Regions from separate parts of the Sporosarcina sp. P3 genome, predicted to be linked through region 2. Evidence: riboswitches for the same ligand, from Rfam matches in the RefSeq annotation. Region 2 holds a riboswitch; each other region holds the start of a gene.
The links. A riboswitch is a leader RNA that binds a small molecule or an ion and turns the genes downstream of it on or off. The one in region 2 is predicted to bind thiamine pyrophosphate.
Positions count from the first base shown of each region.

Region 1: another riboswitch for thiamine pyrophosphate. It lies ahead of CSV61_RS14175 (ECF transporter S component); the one in region 2 lies ahead of thiC (phosphomethylpyrimidine synthase ThiC).
Region 3: another riboswitch for thiamine pyrophosphate. It lies ahead of thiM (hydroxyethylthiazole kinase); the one in region 2 lies ahead of thiC (phosphomethylpyrimidine synthase ThiC).

Region 1 is NZ_PDZE01000013.1:59,219-63,633, reverse strand. It holds gene CSV61_RS14185 (multicopper oxidase family protein) at 1-209, opposite strand, end outside; gene CSV61_RS14180 (exonuclease domain-containing protein) at 367-939, opposite strand; TPP riboswitch at 1,128-1,239, shown strand; gene CSV61_RS14175 (ECF transporter S component) at 1,323-1,892, shown strand; gene CSV61_RS14170 (ABC transporter ATP-binding protein) at 1,914-3,380, shown strand; gene CSV61_RS14165 (energy-coupling factor transporter transmembrane component T family protein) at 3,358-4,125, shown strand; gene CSV61_RS14160 (universal stress protein) at 4,238-4,415, opposite strand, start outside.
Region 2 is NZ_PDZE01000001.1:353,818-358,232, reverse strand. It holds gene thiC (phosphomethylpyrimidine synthase ThiC) at 1-1,578, opposite strand, end outside; TPP riboswitch at 1,697-1,814, opposite strand; gene CSV61_RS01765 (calcium/sodium antiporter) at 2,339-3,292, shown strand; gene CSV61_RS01760 (response regulator transcription factor) at 3,439-4,113, opposite strand; gene CSV61_RS01755 (sensor histidine kinase) at 4,132-4,415, opposite strand, start outside.
Region 3 is NZ_PDZE01000003.1:185,190-189,604, forward strand. It holds gene adh (aldehyde dehydrogenase) at 1-176, opposite strand, end outside; gene CSV61_RS05245 (hypothetical protein) at 435-1,631, opposite strand; TPP riboswitch at 1,824-1,926, shown strand; gene thiM (hydroxyethylthiazole kinase) at 1,989-2,759, shown strand; gene thiD (bifunctional hydroxymethylpyrimidine kinase/phosphomethylpyrimidine kinase) at 2,779-3,594, shown strand; gene thiE (thiamine phosphate synthase) at 3,594-4,253, shown strand; gene thiW (energy coupling factor transporter S component ThiW) at 4,265-4,415, shown strand, end outside.

The sequences.
Region 1 (4,415 bases), on a different contig from region 2:
TCACCAGTCGAATCTTTTAATCTTACTACATTATCATGGCTCATATGTCCATTACCCATTGTCGAACCATCCATCATAGAATGCTGTTCATTGCTAGTCTGGTTCATCATATGTTCATTACTCTGTTCATTCGATTGCACATCACTACTGCATCCACTGATCAATAATGCACACAATGAGAATATAACAACTTGCTTTTTTCTACTCATCTAAATATCCCCTTTATCTATTGTCATCAAGGGTAGTATAGCTGATACATGTGGAAAAACTATGCACATTCCATACTTATGGTCGTGTAAATGAAATTTTCTCCACACAAAAAGGATACCCAGGTATATTACTATCCTGGTATCCCTCACTTTGTAATTAAAATCTAGATCTAGATGGTTTTTTCATTGGTGCTTTATTCAACAGGTAGGATATAAACGTATCATCCTCAAGGTTCGGATTCGATGAGTTCAGTAGCAATGCTAAGTTTTTCGCATCATCAAGTGCCCTGTGTGCGTTCTGTACTTGAATCCGATGCGCTCTTAGTAATTGTTGAAGCTTACCATTCTCAAAGCCATAATTTTTCCATTTAATTTGTCTGACAGAACAATACCAGTCCATGTCGAGAGTTTCCGGTAATAGTCTACTGACAAAGCCTCTGTCAAATGAAGCATTATGCGCCACAATTCCGTCTGCCCGATCAAGTATGGATAGAATTCTGTCCATGTCGAGCGACTTTCCCCTTACCATCTGATCGGTGATGCCAGTTAGTTTTGTGATCATCGGCGTTATAGAATAGAACGGCTCTTGAAACTCACAATACTCATCGGACACCCGAACGATCCGGTTATTATCATATTCGCCAAGCATGACACCAAATTCAATTACATCGCTTGCCTCTGCTCTCATACCTGTAGTTTCTACGTCAATGAACGCTATATGTTTCGTCATGTAAAAACTCCTTTAACTCTATTTAAATTCGTATATTGCACGCGATTAGGATCAATTTATATCCTATTAGTATATCAGGATTTCAACAAACTGTAACGAAATTAACTCGCATTGTCATTAGCACGCCATCTACTTTTTGAAGTGGTTGCCAGACAAATTGGAGTGCTGTATAATAGGACTGCTTACATAATTGTCCGTACGGGTGCTTGAGAGAATCAGGCTGAGATAGCAGATCGATCCACTGCTGACCGTTAATCTGATCTGGGTAATGCCAGCGTAGAGAGCGTGATCGATGGAATTTATACAGGAATCTCTTTCCTTCCTCGGCCGTCTGCTCTTCAGACGGCTTTTTCGTATAGTAAAATAAGAGGGAGTGGAAGAATTTGAAGAAGTTAAAGTTTACCGATTTATTGATCACCATCATGATTGGCGTGGTCTTTGGAGTGTTGATGAAGTTTTGGGATGATTTATATACTGTCATAAAACCGATCATGCCTGTCGCGCGTCAATTGCTTTACGGTATGTGGTTCATGGTAGGGCCGTTCGCCTTTTTATTATTGCGGAAGCCTGGTACTGCACTCATCGCAAGTCTTGCAGGGGCTTCATTGTCTGCATTTGCTGGTCATGGTATTGAAGTATTAATGTACGGATTCGTACAAGGACTGGCTGCAGAATTACTATTCGCCGCATTTCGTTATAAACGCTATTCCATTTTAATTGCTGGGCTAGCTGGAATTGCTTCATGCCTTGCAAGTTTTGGTCTTGATTTAATTTATGGGTATGCTGCACTCGAAACATGGGCACTCATTGTGAAATATGGATTACGTGCAATCAGCGCATTCATCTTTACGGGTATTTTCGCTGTACTTATTGTAAGAGCGCTAGAAGCAACAGGCGTGACGTCGTTAATTCGACCTGTTGATAAGAAAGAATATACGTTGCTTGATCAGTAAACGCGGAGGAATGATCCAACTATGAATAACATCGGCGTTACCGATTTACGGCTAAAGTTTCCAGGAGAAGATGCTTTGCTTTTTAAAGATTTCTCCTTCTCTGTTCAGCCTGGTGAAAAAGTTCTCATGCTGGGTCCTAGCGGTTGTGGGAAATCTACTTTACTCCAAGTATTGAGCGGGATTATACCAAATTCTATCGAACTGCCAATGAAAGCAAAAGAGATTCAGTTACCTGACTCATGGGGGTTTGTTTTCCAAGACCCGGATACACAGTTCTGCATGACCTATGTAGATGAAGAACTCGCATTCGTGTTAGAAAATCTTCATGTGCCGCGTGAAGAAATGGCACCTCTTATTGAAGAAGTATTGAACCGTGTAGACTTGCATGTAAAAGACCCCCATACGTCTATCAATGAACTGTCTCAAGGTATGAAGCAGCGGTTAGCATTGGCTTCTGTTTTATTACTAGAACCTGACGTGTTATTTCTAGATGAACCATCTGCATTACTAGATCCGGAAGGCACGCAACAAATTTGGACTTCTATTAAAGAAGCTACTGCCGATAAAACCGTAATCATCGTGGAGCATAAAATTGATTTGATTGCGGACTGGGTAGATCGCGTTGTGCTGTTTAATGATCACGGTGACATGATCGCAGACGGTTCACCTAAAGAGATCTTCGCAAACTTCCAGGAAGAACTGGAACGTTACGGCATTTGGTACCCCGGTGTATGGGAAGAATATAAAATGTCCGAAACATTTCAATCGATGTTGAGAAATCGTCAAGCAGTTGCATATCAAGAGAAACTTCAGATTCAAGACTTTCACGGCTATCGTGGTCGAGTGAAGAAAATTTCTGTCAAACAGGCGACCGTACAGGCTGGTGACTGGATTACGATTGTCGGAGAAAATGGCTCTGGTAAAAGTACATTGCTCTTATCACTCATGCAATTACTTCGGACTGACGGTATCTACGAAGTAAACGACGTACCCATTGTGTGGAAAAAGAAGAAGCGCCAACTCCCGAAAGGTATGTCACTCGTCTTTCAAAACCCTGAACTACAATTTGTGACGAACTCAATTAAGGAAGAGTTAACCGTATCTTTGCACGGTATGCCAAAAGCAGATGCCGATCGTTATGCGATGGAATTGATACAATTATTTAACTTGCCTGATTCTGTTTCCCGTCATCCTTATCAGCTATCGACGGGTCAAAAGCGGCGTCTGAGTGTAGCAACTGCGCTTACTCCTGATACAGATATCTTGTTGCTTGATGAGCCTACTTTCGGTCAAGATGCGCGAAACACATTCGCCATTCTTGAGAAGCTAGAACAGTTGCGCACTGAAGGTATGACCATTTTGATGATTACGCACGACACGGAAATTGTAAAGAGCTTCGCCACAGCCGTTTGGACTGTAATAGATGGCGTATTGCATACAGCTAATGAAGCAGGAGGTGCGAAGAATGTTCAATTGGTTCACACCTAAACGCAAGACCTGGTTATTCCGAGTCAATCCCGCGTTAAAATTCATCGTATTTTTTGCATTCTTGATTATTACGCTTGTAAATCAAAGTGTACCTTTTGCTATCTCACAAGCTGTTTTATACGGAATACTATTTTATATCTTCAGCGGCTATTCATGGAGGAAACTTTTAATTCTTTCGATTCCGCTAGTCATTTCTTTCCTGTCTACTGGATTGACGATGTTGTTGTTCGGTAAGGGTGAAGCGGTATTGTGGCAATGGGGGTTACTCAAGATTTCCGAAGAAAGTATTCAACATGCGCTATTGCTCGGAAGTAAATCACTTTCATTCGGATTCGTTGGCTTTACGTTTATCTTAACAATCCAACCCGTGCTATTCTTTTATGCTATGATGCAGCAGTTCCGTCTGCCTTCCAAATATGCGTACAGTTTTATTGCGGCTTTTCGTTTAATTCCTGCTGTAACTGAAGAGCTACAAATTCGTAGGAATGCGTTGCAAGTACGTAATATTCAATTTTCAAAAGGGATTAAAGGGATATATGAGCGATTGCAATCCTATACCGTTCCCTTATTCGCTCAAAGTATACGTCGCGCCCAACGTATTGCAGTTGCGATGGAAGCAAAACAATATCAGATGGGAGCTGCGAGGACGTATTATTATACTACACGCTATAATGCAATAGATAGGCTGTTTTTACTTGTCATGATCGGTAGTTTATGTTCAGCTTTTTTACTATCCGTTTATTGATAACCATTTGATAACCACCCCATACATTACGTAGCTTACTTTGTCATATTTTAAATCAAAAACTGCCATAGCTATCTTAACGATATGCCATGGCAGTTTTGCTTTATACTATTTATTTAATGATCGTGACAGAGCTGTTTACATGTTTGATTACTTTTTGACTGACACTACCCATTACTAAATTTTTAAGTAATCTTAAGCCACGACTACTAAGAATGAGGTGATCAATTTCATTGTTATTGACATGCTTAATGATTTGCTGGTGCGGATTTCCTTGAAGTACTGTGACT
Region 2 (4,415 bases):
TTCATCATGATATTCCATCGCGCGTTCAGGATCCAAACTTAAATTAAATTGATCTCTCCAACGGAATTCGAAACGGGCTTTTGATAAAGCGTCATCGCGTTTTTGTGCATTCGGATGGCCTTTTGCTAAATCAGCTGCATGGGCTGCGATTTTATACGTTATGACGCCTTCACGTACATCATCTTTATTCGGTAAACCGAGATGTTCTTTAGGCGTTACATAGCATAACATGGCCGTCCCGAACCAACCGATCATAGCCGCACCAATAGCGGATGTGATGTGATCGTAGGCAGGAGCAATATCTGTCGTCAAAGGACCGAGTGTATAGAAAGGTGCTTCTTGGCATATCTCCATTTGCTTATCAACGTTTTGCTTAATTAAATGCATAGGCACATGTCCTGGACCTTCTACCATGACTTGCACATCATGGGTCCAAGCAATTCTTGTAAGTTCTCCAAGTGTTTCAAGTTCAGCGAATTGTGCCTCGTCATTGGCATCAGCAATGGAGCCGGGACGTAATCCATCTCCTAATGAAAAGGCAATATCGTACTGTTTCATAATTTCACATATATCTTCAAAGTGTGTGTACAGAAAGCTTTCTTTATGATGCAACATACACCACTGGGCCATAATAGAACCACCTCGTGAGACAATTCCAGTCACGCGATGAATGGTCATGGGAATATAACGGAGCAGAACACCCGCATGGATTGTAAAGTAGCTGACACCTTGCTCTGCCTGCTCGATCAATGTGTCGCGGAATACTTCCCATGAGAGGTCCTCGACTTTGCCATTTACTTTTTCCAACGCTTGGTATAATGGAACCGTACCCACTGGAACAGGGGAGTTGCGAATGATCCATTCACGTGTTGTGTGAATGTTCTTTCCGGTTGATAAATCCATGATGTTGTCTGCGCCCCAACGTGTAGCCCATGTCATCTTTTCTACCTCTTCAGCAATGGATGAGGAGACAGCAGAATTTCCGATATTCGCATTAATTTTCACATGGAATTTACCTCCGATAATCATCGGTTCCGCTTCTGGATGGTTAATGTTAGACGGGATAATTGCCCGTCCTCTCGCTACTTCATCCCGTACAAGTTCAGGCGTCACATTTTCACGGATGGCAATAAACTCCATTTCAGGTGTAATAATACCTTTGCGCGCATAATGCATTTGCGTAACATTCATGCCTTTTTTTGCTCGTAATGGTTTTCGTTTCAACAATGGAAATTCTGCATCTTTTTGCATGTGTTCCATTGAACGATAGCCATTATCCTGTGGCTTCACTTGTCTGCCGTCATATTCTTCTACATCATTTCGTTCCACTATCCAGTTCTTTTTGATCATTGGAAGTCCTTTTTTAATATCTACTTGATAACCTGCTTCCGTATATTTCCCGCTTGTATCATAAACACGGAAAGGTTCATTCGCTATTTCGCCTTGATCAGTTAGAGTCGGTGATAGCTCAATTTCGCGCATCGGTACGAGTATGTCTGGACGACTTCCTTGTACGTAAACCTTTCTACTGGCCGGAAAACATTCATGGATCTGGATTTCTTCTTTCTTCTCTTGCATGTTGTCATCGTCTCCTTTTGAGGGGTGACATGACTCGGTTCAAGGAAAGGGAATCGGCAACAAAAAAGACCAGTTCCATAAATAGGACCTGGTCTTCAAAACGCAAAAATACGCGTCGCTGATAAAATGAAAACTTCCCTACGCTGGTACGAGCCAGATCAGGTCCAAAGAGTCCGGAATGCGTGTACTATCATTCCATCTCAGTCCAATTACGTTGGACACCCCTAGTTATAGTATTTAATTGTGTGAACAGGGATAGTCTATCATATCTTATCTAACTTTTAAAGAGTTTTTATACTTATAAATTCCATAGATACCGTTATTTACATGATACCCATGTTATTTAAGGAAGTAGAAATGTAAGATCAGGAAGATCTGGTTTGTAGAACTGGTTCAATGCACAGGCTATTTTAATAAAATCTTTTTACTACCACTTAAAAGAGCAAGTAGAGTTGGGAAGTAGATTCATGTGCATGACTTGTAGGATGCATAAGTAGTGATGACGTGAGATAATCAAAATGAAAAAATAATAGAAGGGAGGATTCCTGGTGAAGAGTGTACATCGTATAAAATATGAGTGACTGGACAGGATGATTGCAATGGAGATGTAGAGTCAAATACATATTGTAATATTCATCATTGTGCTTGTCATGAAGTGCATCAAGTATGCAGGATTTGAACCAATTATTTTATGCTAGACATGACCTACTTACATACAGCTAATTAATCATTTTATTCCTATGGAGGAGGTAACAACTACATGATCTATGTTTTACTCATTATTGGATTTGTATTATTGATCAAGGGAGCCGACTTTTTTGTAGATGGTTCTTCCAATATCGCAAGGCTGCTGCAAATCCCACCTATTTTAATCGGGCTCACGATTGTAGCACTCGGAACGAGCTCACCCGAAGCAACGGTCAGTATTATAGCCGCATTAGGCGGAAATGCGGACGTTTCTGTCGGGAACGTAGTGGGAAGTAATATATTTAATATTACTATGGTTGTCGGCATAGCGGCATTTTTGTTCCCGTTGAAGGTACAAAGCGAAACGATCCGTAAAGAGATTCCATTCACATTATTAGCAAGTATAGTGATGTTAGTATTGATGAGTGATATGGCACTGCAAGGCTTCAGCAGCAATGTAATCACGCGTAGTGATGGAATGATTTTCTTAATATTCCTTTCGATCTTTATGTATTATGTGATTGAACTTGGCCTCAGAAGCCGTCAAAATGCCACGCTTACACAAGCGACAGGGAACGTGAAGTGGGGGAAGAATATACTCATTACTCTAGTCGGATTGGCTGCGATTATATTCGGAGGAGATTTAGTTGTCGATAATGCTACGAAAATCGCTTATTCTCTTGGCATGAGTGAAACGTTGGTCGGTCTGACAATCATCGCAATCGGTACTTCTCTACCCGAATTGGTTACGTCGATTTCAGCTGCTTTGAAAAAGGAAAGTGAAATCGCTTTAGGAAACATTGTCGGGAGCAATATTTTTAACATCCTATTTGTTCTCGGCGCTTCCTCTGTCATTACGCCCATTGCAGTGAACGATAAAGTATTTATCGATGTGATTATTATGATTGCATTGACGTTCATATTGTTGGTATTCGCTAGAACTGGCTTCAGGATTGGTAAGCGTGAAGGTCTCATGCTAGTTCTAGCGTACGTTGCATATTTAGTGTATGTTATTTTGCGTAATTAATAAAAAATCATTCGAATTTGCTGCTATAGGACAATCTCATGTATAACAATGCAAAAGAAGTTGCTCGAACCGATCCATAAAGAAAAGGCTACTCTCCATTCATTCGTGGAAAGTAGCCTTTTCTATCGTTAAAGCGTGTTATGTAATTATCTCCACTTATAGCCGATCCCCCAAACTGTCACCAAAATTTCCTCTATAGGAAAATTCGACTTCCTCAACTTATCCCGTAAATTTCGAATATGCGAATCAACAGTCCGAACTTCTGTATATGTGTCATATTCCCATGCTACTTGAAGCAAATCTTCTCGTGTGAACGTCCGATTGGGCCGGGTCATCATTGCTTCTATAATATAGAATTCCTTTAATGTAAGACGAACTTCCTGCGTGTCATATAGGATGGAATAGGACTCCAAGTCAAGAGTAAATGGACCTTCATGAATCGTCTTCGATTGAGTTTCGTCCCCTGTACGCCGTAATGCCACACGCACTCTGGCGGTGAGTTCGCGTTCGTCAAATGGTTTCGTAATATAATCATCCGCACCTTGGTCGAGTCCTTTCACAACGTCTGATTTATCGGATCGAGCCGTTAATAAAATGACAGGTACATTTGAAAGTTCTCTAAGTCTACGGCAAACTTCCCATCCGTCCATTCCGGGCATCATAACATCGAGCAATACAAGATGTATATCCTCTTTCTGAAATAACTCCAGTGCTTGTTGACCGTCAGTCGCTTGCAAACAGCGATATCCGTGTGGAGAGAGGAACAGTTCAAGCAAATCGAGCATGCGCTGTTCATCATCAACAAGTAAAATCGTTTTCATATGCGTCACTCACTTCCTTTATAATCGTACCGTAAAGATACTGCCTTTCTCCAATTCGCTCTGCACCTCGATCGTGCCACCGTGCGCTTCTGTTAATTCCTTCACCGTCGCCAAACCAAGACCGGCACCGCCAAATGAACGAGAACGGGATTTTTCGACGCGGTAGAGCTTTTCAAATATTTGTTGCTGATTTTCCTCTGCAATGCCGCACCCGCTGTCTTCCACTTGTAAAACCGTGTGCTTTTTATCTTGAAACGCTCGAACGATTACAGTGCTACCAGTTTCAGAATAGTGAAGCGCGT
Region 3 (4,415 bases), on a different contig from region 2:
CTTGCAACCTGGGTAAATACCTTTCCGGTAACTGGCGTTGAATTATCGAAATACTGGCCTTTTACTGGTGCTGTCCACTTGCCACCGATGAAGTTATCATAGCGCTTTTTGAACTGAACCTTTGAACCTTCTGTATTTGGGTTTGCATAAACCTGACTTTCTGAAGCTTGTACCATACTACGTCACACTCCCTGTTCTCTCATTTTTCTTCTATTCTAGTGCAATCGTTTTTGCACACAGAGATACTATACGAATCTCTAACTAGCTTTATGCAAATTGAATGCGCTTACATGTATTATCTTTTATTCTAGCGGAAGAATCTATTTCTTTCAACTAAATACTTTTAACAGTATTTAGTTGAAAGTATTTAGTTATTTATATAGCCGTACATAAAACTGAACAAAGCCTAAAGATAGCACTATTTTACACCTGCATTAATTACACGTCATATAACGCCAATAATTATCCCCAAGTACGCCTGTCAAATACGCTAATCCTTCACTTTCCGTACGATGTAGCGCGCGCCAGTCCTCATCATCAAGCGCTAGGTAGACTTCATGATGAGGCGCATCATTATGATAGCCAACTAGATCTAGGTTCCCTTGTTCATCCAAATGAGCTTTCATTTCGTAATGTATAGGCGGTGAGGCGGTCAGGGGATTGCCCACGTCGTGGTTGATCGCAAAATGAACTTCAGTCGAGTCCCCTTCCAACCTCTCGATTTCTATACCATCTACAGAAGCATGGTCATGACGCTTATACCGTTTCATATAATTCAATCCAATAGAAGGTCCGGTTGCTTTCGTAAATTGCAGTGCGTTGTCTTCTCCAACAAACTTTCCTTCTATATCCACACGGGTGCGGAAGCTTTCTCCTTCCGCATTGAAATCCCGATCATCCCCTGTAAAGTATGGGATTGGTGAGAAGAGATTCGGATTTTTTATGATATCTTCCTTTAAAAATGTTGTATAGCGGAACTTCCATCGCTTCACTTCTTTTTGTTTTTCCCTGTCGGCCACCGGTTTTAGTAATCGATCTCGTTGCTTAACCCGCACAGAAAAGGTATACACTTCTTCTGTTGGTTTATTATCAGGATTTGGAGGCATAATTCCTTCATACACTTTTGATACAATCGATTTACTAACATTCATTTTCTGATTGCTGTCAATCAACGGACGCGTTGCCGAAACACTGTATACCACTGGCTCCGAAGAACTTACCTCGCGATCAATAAAACGATTATCAGTAATTGTCTCGAGGTATTGACCGTTACGGTAAATATCGAACTTCTCCACATCTTTAATCCATTCCCATGAAAGGGCAATTTGCGATGAAGCGGCAATCGTTGTAATTACTAAGCGTTGTAAAGGATGTTCATCTTTCTGTACTTCTGTCAAGGCCGAAGTCTGGATCACGATTACATCTTGAACCCGTTCTTCCTCTACCCGTTCTACTGTATATTGGAAAGGATGTGACGGATCTAGCTCCCCGTCCGTAAAATTCGGAGCCGTCCCTTCATATACTTGCCGATCATTTTTATAGACACGGTAATAACCACCAATATCACTCCATGTAAACGATATATCATCCAATGAATGATCCATCTGTTGAATTTCGAATAATTTCTTCATTTGCGATCTGCTCCCTTTTATCTATTTCATCTGAAACAGTTATACGCCTTCAGATAATTATGTAACATTCAGCATATAGTTATACCTGTTCTTCTATGCGCAATCACTCATTTTCGAGTACTTCTATCTCGTTATACCAGTATTATTTTAACCTTTTTCATGTATATGATATAATGAGCTCGTCTGATACATAGCCACCACTAGGGGTGCCTTCTTTTTGGCTGAGATGCAAGTATGCAAACCCTTTGAACCTGATCTAGTACATTCTAGCGGAGGAAAGTGGGTAGTTTTCATACCCAATCGCCCATCCACGCATGGGCTTTTTGTATATATACCTTTAATAGGAGGAATAGAAACATGCAGCTTATTCAACAACTTCGTCAACAACAACCGCTCGTTCACTGCATTACAAATTTTGTAGTCGCAAATTTCCAGGCAAATGGTTTATTAGCACTAGGTGCTTCTCCTGTTATGGCGGATGCAGTAGAAGAAGCAGAAGATATCGCAAGAATTGCTGCCTGTAGTATTTTAAATATCGGTACGTTAAAGCAACAGACGGTGGATGCCATGATTCTCGCTGGAAACAGCGCTCGCGCAGCAGGGAAACCTGTCGTACTAGACCCAGTAGGTGCAGGAGCTACACCTTTTCGTAAAGCTAGCGCGTTGAAAGTGCTAGAGGAAGTCGATATTACACTGATCCGCTGTAATGAAGGAGAACTTGCTGCGATTGCAGATATCCCTTGGACCGCCAAAGGTGTCGATGCAGGTGAAGGTTCTGCAGACATCGAAGATATCGCGAAAAAGACTGCACGCAAATACAATTGTCTCGTCGCAGTATCAGGCGAAGTCGATATAGTCACGGACGGCCATTCCATGTTATCCATTACAGGCGGCCATCCCATGATGACTACCATTACGGGTACTGGGTGTTTACTCAGTTCTGTCACAGGTGCTTTTCTCGCCATAGGAATGGAAAACCCTTTGGAATCCGTAGCAGATGCACTCTCATTTTATAAACGGGCTGGTGAACAAACAGCAAAAATTTCCCGCGGGCCTGGAGACTTTGCTGTAAACTTCTTAAATACATTACATACATTGGATCGCGATTCAAAAACATTTTTGGCATAATAGACAGGAGGTTTTTCAATTGACAGTACAAGTGGCATTAACCATTGCTGGTTCGGATAGCGGAGGAGGTGCAGGAATTCAGGCTGACTTAAAGACGTTTCAGGAGCTAGGTGTATTCGGGACTTCTGCCATAACCGCAGTGACTGCTCAGAACACACACGGTGTTCACGGTGTGTATCCAATACAGACAGACGGAGTCATAGCACAAATACGTGCCGTGCTTGATGACTTTGATGTAAAAGCCTGTAAAACCGGCATGCTGTTTTCGGCAGAAATTATTACTGAAGTAGCTGCATTGTTAAAAGAATATCCGCCGATTCCTTTAGTCATTGACCCTGTCATGATTGCGAAAGGTGGACAATCTTTACTGCAACAACAAGCGATTCAAGCACTTAAAGAACATTTATTACCACTGGCTACAATTGTGACGCCAAATATACCTGAAGCGGAAGTACTGACTGGAATGGAAATACAGACAGACGAAGATATTCGGAAAGCCGCAACCGCATTTATCAACATGGGAGCGAAAGCTGTTGTCATGAAAGGCGGTCACCGCAATGACGTGCTAGATGCAAAGGATTATTACGCAGATGAGGAAGGTCAATCCTTCACAGTGACAACGCCTTGGATTCAAACCAAAGATACACATGGGACCGGATGCACATTTGCGGCAGCTTTGACGAGTTTCCTAGCAAAAGGCTGTTCCTTACCGGATGCAGTTGCCGAAGCGAAACAATTCATACAAGCTGCGATTGAACATGGCTTGAAAATCGGGTCAGGACACGGCCCAACAAATCACTGGGCATACGCTGAATTAAAAAAGGAGATGCATTAATGCGAAATATGGAAGTAAAAAAAGCATTAAGCCTTTATTTTATTATGGGCACACCGAACTCAGGAAATCAGGACCCATTGGCAATAGTAGAAGCGGCTCTTCAGGGTGGTGTCACATGTTTTCAGTTGCGTGAGAAAGGATTACATGCACTTGAAGGTGAAGCTTTACTCGGTTTTGCCAAAAAGTGTCAGGAACTCTGTAAATTGTATCGCGTTCCTTTCATCGTCAATGACGATGTGGATCTGGCATTGGCCATTCATGCAGACGGAGTTCATGTAGGACAAGACGACGAACAGGCAGACAGCGTGCGTCAGCGAATCGGTCCGGATATGTGGCTAGGTGTTTCAACTCACAATGTACAAGAAGTTCGACTTGCACAATCAATTGGCGCGGATTATATAGGACTGGGTCCGATCTATCCGACGTCAACTAAACCCGATGCTTCGGCCGTTGTAGGTACTACTCTGATAGAAGAAGTTCACGCTGTATTCCCTGATATGCCGATTGTTGCTATCGGTGGAATTACGCCATCTACTACCGGCTCTATTATCCAGGCAGGAGCAGATGGTGTAGCTGTTGTGTCTGCTATCGCTTCGGCTAAAGATCCACACTATGCAGCAAGTGATTTATCAAAGATAATTCACTCCTTGCAAGGATGAATGAGGTCCGTATGAATACACGCAAAATGGTTTTTATGACAATGTTTGTCGCAATCGCAGTTGCTGGCTCTACGTTCGTTTCATTTCCTGCCGGTATCGCCAGAGCATATCCCATACAGCATGCTGTGAATGTCATAGTAGCGATTGTAATGGGGCCGGGGG